Regions from separate parts of the Aureimonas sp. N4 genome, predicted to be linked through region 1. Evidence: predicted binding sites of a transcription regulator. Region 1 holds the regulator's gene; the other holds the start of a gene.
The links. Region 1 encodes HrcA, which represses chaperone genes, less so after heat shock. Its sites were predicted from a motif close to GTTAGCACTCNCNNNNNGNGAGTGCTAAC; they were not measured.

Region 1 (4,129 bases):
GACCACGGTGAAGGCGAGCGGGGCCAGAAGCTCGCGGAACTCGGCGATCTTGCCGCCATTGTGGCTGGCGATCAGGAGAGGACCACCGGCGGGATCGAGGGGGAAGGCGTTCGGCATCGCTGTCGGGTCCATTCGGGGAAGGCGGACGCGCCGGAGCGCGCCGCCAGTCCCAAGGTTTATGCGCCCCGAGGCTGACCCGAGGCTTCAGGCATTGTTAAGAACTGAGGCCAAAACCTCGTGGGGTCGGCTGGTCGGATTTTTCCGTCGCTCTCTTCGTCGCGAATGCTCGCCGATGCTGACCTAGCATCGACTGCGCTTCGCTCCTCGCGATCGAACGAAAATCTCTCGACCATCCTCCGCCCAGAGGTTTCGTCCTCAGTTCTAAGCTTCGAGGCAGGACTTCTGGTGCGCCACCAGCTCACCGATGCCCTTTTCGGCGAGCTTCATCAGCGCTTCGAGTTCATCGCGCGAGAAGGGCTCGCCCTCGGCCGTGCCCTGGATCTCGACGATGCCGCCGCGCCCGGTGAGCACGAAATTGGCGTCGGTGCCGGCGGCCGAATCTTCGGGGTAGTCGAGGTCCAGAACCGGCGTGCCCTTGTAGATGCCGCAGGAAATGGCGGCGACATGGTCCTTCAGAACCTTGTCGCGCTTGACCATGCCGCGCGTTTCCATCCAGGCGAGGCAGTCCGACAGGGCCACGAAGGCGCCGGTGATCGAGGCCGTGCGCGTGCCGCCATCGGCCTGAATCACGTCGCAATCTACCGTGATCATGCGCTCGCCCAGCGCTTCAAGGTCCACCACGGCGCGCAGCGACCGCGCGACGAGGCGCTGGATTTCCTGCGTGCGCCCGCTCTGCTTGCCGCTGGCGGCTTCGCGCTTCATGCGCTCGCCCGTGGCGCGCGGCAGCATGCCGTATTCGGCCGTGACCCAGCCCTTGCCGGAATTCTTCAACCAGCCGGGCACGCGCTCCTCGAGGCTCGCGGTGCACAGAACATGGGTGTCGCCGAACTTGACGAGGCACGAGCCCTCGGCGTGGCGCGACACGCCCCGCTCCAGCGAGACAGGGCGCAGTTCGTCGTTCTGGCGTTTGGAAGGCCGCATCAAGACAAGTCCATATTAACGATTTCGAACCCGCCTCTTAAAGAGTGTGGCGACACTTGAACAGGGTGCTTGGCGGCCCACTCTCTCCGCCTTGGCTGAAACCCTCGCGATCCCTATAAGACAGGCCATGAAGCGCGTCCTGCCTCCCTTCCACGATCTCACACCCAGCCAGACCCCGCTCGCGGGCGGGCTGGACGAGCGCTCGCGCGAGATTTTCCGGCTGATCGTCGATTCCTATCTGGAAACGGGCGAGCCCGTGGGCTCGCGCAATCTCTCGCGCCTCCTGTCGAGCGCGCTCTCGCCCGCCTCCATCCGCAATGTCATGTCCGACCTCGAAGCGCTGGGGCTGATCTATGCTCCGCATGTCTCGGCCGGGCGCCTGCCGACGGAAGTTGGCCTGCGCTTTTTCGTGGACGCGTTTCTGGAAGTCGGCGACGTGCCCGAGCGCGAGCGCGCCGAGATCGAGAAGAAGGTGCGCGACCATGGCGAGCGCCGCCCGGTGGACGCGCTCCTGACGGAAGCCTCGCAGCTTCTCTCCGGCCTGTCGCGCGGGGCGGGCATCGTGGTCGCCGCCAAGGCCGACCCGCGCCTCAAGCATATCGAGTTCGTGCGGCTCGACGCGGCGCGTGCGCTGGTGGTGCTGGTCGGCGAGAACGGCGAGGTGGAAAACCGCATTCTCGACCTGCCGCCCGGCATCACCGCCGCGCAGCTCGTGGAAGCGGCGAATTTCCTGAACGCCCATGTGGTTGGGCGCACGCTTGCCGAAGCGCGCCGGCGCATCGAGGCGCTGAAGGAGGAAACGTCCCGCCAGCTCGGCGAGCTGTCTCGCCAGCTGGTGGACGCGGGGCTCGCGGTCTGGGCCGGCGAGGGCGCGGGCCAGCCTTCGCGCCTCATCGTGCGCGGGCGGGCCAATCTTCTGGACAGCCTGTCGGCGGCCGACGATCTCGATCGGCTGCGCCATCTCTTCGACGATCTGGAATCCAAGACCTCGATCATGGAGCTGATCGATCTGGCGGAAGCGGGCAACGGCGTGCGCATCTTCATTGGCTCGGAAAACAAGCTGTTTTCGCTGTCCGGCTCCTCGCTCGTGATCGCGCCCTATTCGGACTCCGATCAGCGCGTGATCGGCGCGGTCGGCGTGATCGGCCCCACGCGCCTCAATTATCGGCGCATCGTGCCCATGGTGGACTATACGGCGCGGCTCGTGTCGCGCCTTCTGGCGGGCGGAGCGCCGGTGCGCCGGCCTTGATTTCCGGCCCGCCTCATTCGATATGCCGCAGCGACGACCCTTTACGGGAGAGCAGTCCGGCGGCCGCCTCATGGCGCCGGATTGTTTGTCCCCTCGATAGGAACAGGAGTGCCCGATGACAGGCGAGAGCGAGAAGCACGTGAACGACCACGAGAGCGAAAGCGGCGCGCATTCCGCCGGCGGCGGCGCCTATTTCAAGGGCTCGGGCGTCGCGGGCGCGGCTCCCGGCGCGGCGGGCGCGCAGGCCGAGACCGCCGAGGAGCCGACAGGCTCCTGGGGCGGCGAAGAGGCTGCGGCGGCCGACCGGGCGCGTATCGCCGAACTCGAAGCCGAGAATGCCGACGTCAAGGATCGGCTGATCCGTCTGGCCGCCGACATGGAAAACCTGCGCCGTCGCACCGAGCGCGAGGTCAAGGACGCGCGCCAGTTCGCCGTCGCCAATTTCGCGCGTGATATTCTGGCCGTGTCGGACAATCTCGCTCGCGCGCTTCAGGCGATTCCCGAAGGCGCGCGCGACACGGACCCCGGCCTCCAGACGCTGGCCGAGGGCGTCGAGATGACCGCCCGGTCCATGCAGTCCACGATGGAGCGTCACGGCGTGAAGAAGCTGGAGCCCGAGGGCCAGCGCTTCGACCCGAATTTCCATCAGGCCATGTTCGAAGTACCGAACGCCGAACTGCCGAACAATACGGTGGTTCAGGTCGTGCAGGACGGCTATGCGATCGGCGAGCGCGTCCTGCGCCCGGCCATGGTCGGCGTGTCCAAGGGCGGGCCGAAAGTGGCTGTGGGCGCGGATGCCAACGCCGCGCCGGCCAAGCCCGGCGTGCCGGATGATTCGACGAAGGACGCCTGAGCGTCCTCGCGGTTTGATCGTGAGCCCCGCATCTCTTCGCAGATGCGGGGCTTTTTTCGTGGCACGTCAGCCGCCGGCCAGAAGCTTGAGCGCGATCGCGCCCATGGTCAGCCCGATCAGAGCTTCCAGCGTGCGCCAGGCGGCGGGCTTCTCGAAGACCGGGCGCAGCCAGCGCGCGCCAAATCCCAGCGCGAAGAAGAAGCCGAACGAGGCCGTGACCGCGCCCGCGCCGAACGAGGATTCCGCGCCGGGAAAGCGCGTCGAGAGGCTGCCGATCAGCACCACCGTGTCGAGATAGACATGCGGATTGGCCCAGGTGAGGAGAAGGCAGGTCGCGAGCGCCTCGCGCCGGCTCCCCGCGCCGACTTCCGCCAGACGCAGCGCGTCGCTCGCCCGGAAGGCGCGCATCAGGCTCTTGGCGCCATACCAGATCAGGAAGCCCGCCCCGAGGATGCGCAGGATCGGGTCCAACGCCGGCAAGAGCGCGGCGACCCGCGCGAAGCTCGAAACCCCCAGCGCAATCAGGATCGCATCCGACAGGGCGCAGGCGAGGCACACTGCCAGGACATGCGCGCCGAGAATGCCCTGGCGCAGGACGAAGGCGTTCTGCGCGCCGATCGCCAGGATCAGCGTCAGCCCCGTGGTGAGGCCGGTGGCATAGGCGTCTGCGCTCATCATCTCAAAGCCCCGTGTTCGATTACGGGAGCGACGTAGCATGGATGGATGGGTTAGCTGTGTTAAACCATCTTAGGCTGATGAAGCGGAGCTAAACCTCGAATGCTCGACTATCCCGCCCTTCGCGCGCTCGCCGCCGTGGTCCGCACCGGGAGCTTCGAGCGCGCGGCGGGCGATCTTCACGTGACGCCCTCTGCCGTGTCGCAGCGCGTGCGCCAACTGGAGGAGCGGGTCGGCGCGGTTCTGGTGGA
Region 2 (4,129 bases), on a different contig from region 1:
AAGACCTTCCATCCCCATTCGACCCCTTGCGGCACATTGGTCGCCCCCGTCGCCACGAGTTTATCGACCGCCGCGAGCGCTTGGGACTTGCTGTTCGTCAAAGGCGTCAGCTTGGCCGAGTCGCACATGAAGCTCGGCGTGTTGCGAAAGTTATTCGCCACCGGACCATCCTGGCGAACGTTGGAGAAGTATTTATCGACATTCATCAGGCGCTGCCTGTAATTGCCTTTCGAACTGTCCACGAGATAACTGTTTGTCCAGGAACCATACAAATAATTATCCGGCTCGTCGGGCGCGAGGTAAGGGACAAACAAGGTCGCAGGCTCCAGTTCGGAGGGCGAGGCGTCCGTCAGTGCATATTTGGCCGCCCGCGACTCCACACATCCTCGATAAGCCCAGTTGGAATTCTTCGCCCCAAGCGAAGCGTAAATGAGTTGCCGGGTTAGATAGGTCGTCGGATTCAGAAGCGATGTCGAAGTGGAGTATCCGTTGACCTTGACGGCGAGCGGCTGATCAAGGCCTGTCGCGCCGTGATACGTTCTCCAGTCGAGATTTTCGTTGTGGAGCGGTGACAGTCCCTTGGGGTCCATCCACCAGTCGTTCAGGTGCTCCGGCCCAACATTCACCCCACCCGAAAAGGGCACGATGCCGACGCGCACCGGGTCCTGGGGCCCAGCGGACGAACCCGATCCGAAAAGGGTGTCAATCGCCTTCGCGGCCTGGGTTTTGAGGGTGGAGATCTTGGCGGGGCCGCCCTTGGCCGGACTGTCGTTCATGGAGCCCGACGTATCGAGCACGAAGGCAACTTCCACCGTGGTGGAGCCGACCGCGACGACGCTCTGCGTCCTCGCGCAATCCTTTCCTTTCAATCCCGTGAACGAGATATTCAGCGCCGGGAGAAAGAAGGGATCGTAGGTGGAGCAGACGGAAATCTTCAGTTCGCGTGTTCCCTCCGGCGTCCAGTCCGTCCCCTCATAGGTCAGGGTCCCGGTCGTCTGCGCGACACCGGCCATGTTCGCGGCGAACACGTTTTCGGCCAGCGTCTGAAGCCGGCCCGAGTCCTGGTCCACGCTGAACTGTTTGGCCGCGGCGAGCGCGGCTGCGTCGGTGGCGGACTGAACGGCCGTTCGGCCGCTGTAGAAGAGGCTGATGTCGGCCGCCGCCGCGATCCCCATCAGGATCGGAAAGAGAAGAACCGCCGCCATGATGGTGAAGTTGCCGCCCCGGTCCCGCAGCAGGGCGCGTCGGAACGGCCGATCAGCCGGCGGCGGGGTCTGTGTTTCGAACATCTCAGAACGCACTCCGGTCGCAGCGCTTCAAACCCCGGGTGGCACCCGAACAGGCGATTCGCTAAGCCATCATGCATAGTTAAGGACGGAATCTTTCCAATCCTTCCGTATCGGGTCATCATTTTTGCCGGTCAGACTGGTGCGGCGTTAACCTTAACGCCATCTGCGATACTCGCCACCTTGCGGCGCGACGACGAATCTTGACAGGGAGGGATGCCCTCCCCTATCTAGGCCGCGTTAGCACTCCACTTTAGTGAGTGCCAGAATCCTCGGATCGATCGCTTCGCTGGTCGGTCCCCCCATAGCCAAGAAGGTTCGACTGAGATGGCCAACGTGAATTTCCGCCCCCTGCACGATCGTGTCGTGGTGCGGCGCGTCGAGTCCGAGAGCAAGACGGCTGGCGGCATCATCATCCCGGACACCGCGAAGGAAAAGCCGCAGGAAGGCGAGATCGTCGCCGTCGGCGCGGGCGCTCGCGACGAGACCGGCAAGGTCAACCCGCTCGAAGTCAAGGCCGGCGACCGCATCCTGTTCGGCAAGTGGTCTGGCACCGAGATCAAGCTCGGCGGCGAAGACCTGCTCATCATGAAGGAATCCGACATCCTCGGGATCGTCGGCTGACCCATCGTCCGGACTGATCGTTCGGTCCGTTTCCTTCCCTTTCCATTCGACACGGCGCGGACCGGTCCCCGGCGCGCCCAGGAGACGAAAACATGGCTGCCAAGGACGTAAAATTCGGTCGTGACGCCCGCGAGCGCATGCTGCGCGGCGTCGACATTCTTGCCGACGCGGTGAAGGTCACGCTCGGCCCCAAGGGCCGCAACGTCGTGATCGACAAGTCGTTCGGCGCGCCTCGCATCACCAAGGACGGCGTGTCCGTCGCCAAGGAGATCGAGCTCGAGGACAAGTTCGAGAACATGGGCGCCCAGATGGTGCGCGAAGTGGCCTCGAAGACCAACGACAAGGCCGGTGACGGCACCACCACCGCGACGGTTCTGGCCCAGGCCATCGTCCGCGAGGGCGCCAAGGCGGTTGCCGCCGGCATGAACCCGATGGACGTCAAGCGCGGCATCGACGCAGCGGTCGCCAAGGTCGTCGAGACGCTCGTCTCCTCGGCTCGCAAGATCGAGACCTCCGACGAGGTCGCTCAGGTCGGCACCATCTCCGCCAATGGCGAGAAGGAAATCGGCCAGATGATCGCGTCCGCGATGCAGAAGGTCGGCAACGAGGGTGTCATCACCGTCGAGGAAGCCAAGACCGCCGAGACCGAGCTCGAAGTCGTCGAAGGCATGCAGTTCGACCGTGGCTACCTCTCGCCCTACTTCGTGACCAACGCCGAGAAGATGGTCGCCGAGCTCGAGGACGCGTACATCCTCCTGCACGAGAAGAAGCTCTCCAACCTCCAGGCGATGCTGCCGGTTCTCGAAGCCGTCGTGCAGTCGGGCCGTCCTCTCGTCATCATCGCCGAGGACGTGGAAGGCGAGGCTCTGGCCACGCTCGTCGTCAACAAGCTGCGTGGCGGCCTGAAGATCGCGGCCGTCAAGGCTCCCGGCTTCGGCGATCGCCGCAAGGCCATGCTCGAGGACATCGCGATCCTCACGGGCGGTCAGGTCATCTCCGAAGACCTCGGCATCAAGCTCGAGAGCGTCACGCTCGACATGCTCGGCCGCGCCAAGAAGGTCTCCATCACCAAGGAGAACACCACGATCGTCGACGGCAACGGTGAAGCCGACGGCATCAAGGCGCGCGTCGCCCAGATCAAGCAGCAGATCGAAGAGACCTCTTCGGACTACGACCGCGAGAAGCTCCAGGAGCGTCTGGCCAAGCTCGCCGGCGGCGTCGCGGTGATCCGCGTCGGCGGCTCGACGGAAGTCGAAGTCAAGGAAAAGAAGGACCGCGTTGACGACGCGCTCAACGCGACCCGCGCGGCCGTGGAAGAAGGCATCGTCCCCGGCGGCGGCGTGGCTCTGCTGCGCGCGTCCAACGCGGTCGACCTGAAGGGCGAGAACGCCGATCAGGACGCCGGCATCGCGATCGTCCGCAAGGCGCTCCAGGCTCCGATCCGTCAGATCGTCCAGAACGCCGGTGGCGAAGGCTCGATCGTGGTCGGCAAGATCCTCGACAACGGCTCGCTGACCTTCGGCTACAACGCCCAGACGGGCGAGTATGGCGACATGATCCAGGCCGGTATCGTCGATCCGGTGAAGGTCGTTCGCTCGGCTCTGCAGGACGCGGCTTCGGTCGCCGGCCTCCTCGTCACCACCGAAGCCATGATCTCCGAAGCTCCGAAGAAGGACTCCGGTGCTCCTTCCATGCCGGGCGGCGGCATGGGCGGCATGGGCGGCATGGACTTCTAAGCCCAACAGGGCGAAGAAGGCCATCAAGCCGCCCATCCTCAAGGGTGCTGAAACCGGGCAAGCCCGGTTTCAGGTGGCGGCATGGACTTCTAAGCCCAACAGGGCAAGGAAGGCCATCAAGCCGCACATCCTCAATGGTGCTGAAACCGGGCAAGTCCGGTTTCAGGTGGCGGCATGGACTTCCAAGCCCGACAGGGCAAGGAAGGCCGATAGGCTTAGTCATAAGGGGGCTCGCGCAAGCGGGCCCCTTTTTTTCGTGCCTGCCGTTCGGATCGATGCCCTCTGTTCAAGCCGCCCTTCGGAAGAGTTGACCCTTCGCGCGCTGGCGCATCGCGGCGATTTCGCGTCTATGACAGGGCCGAAACGGGGCGCTCGCCCCCCCCCCCTGTCTGGACGGTGCATGAGCGAATTCTTCATCTTCTTCTTCGTCGGTGCCTTGGCGCAACTGGTGGATGGCGCGCTGGGCATGGCCTATGGCGTCAT

Region 2: groES (co-chaperone GroES) is a predicted target of HrcA. The motif match lies at 1,526-1,554, and genes of this name have one in related genera.

Annotation. Positions count from the first base shown of each region.
Region 1 is NZ_BBWS01000057.1:40,190-44,318, reverse strand. It holds gene rdgB (RdgB/HAM1 family non-canonical purine NTP pyrophosphatase) at 1-117, opposite strand, end outside; gene rph (ribonuclease PH) at 382-1,101, opposite strand; gene hrcA (heat-inducible transcriptional repressor HrcA) at 1,229-2,350, shown strand; gene grpE (nucleotide exchange factor GrpE) at 2,466-3,203, shown strand; gene AUL28_RS19805 (LysE/ArgO family amino acid transporter) at 3,270-3,878, opposite strand; gene AUL28_RS19800 (LysR family transcriptional regulator ArgP) at 3,981-4,129, shown strand, end outside.
Region 2 is NZ_BBWS01000030.1:70,068-74,196, forward strand. It holds gene AUL28_RS09520 (pilus assembly protein TadG-related protein) at 1-1,289, opposite strand, end outside; gene groES (co-chaperone GroES) at 1,614-1,910, shown strand; gene groL (chaperonin GroEL) at 2,003-3,646, shown strand; gene AUL28_RS09535 (sulfite exporter TauE/SafE family protein) at 4,047-4,129, shown strand, end outside.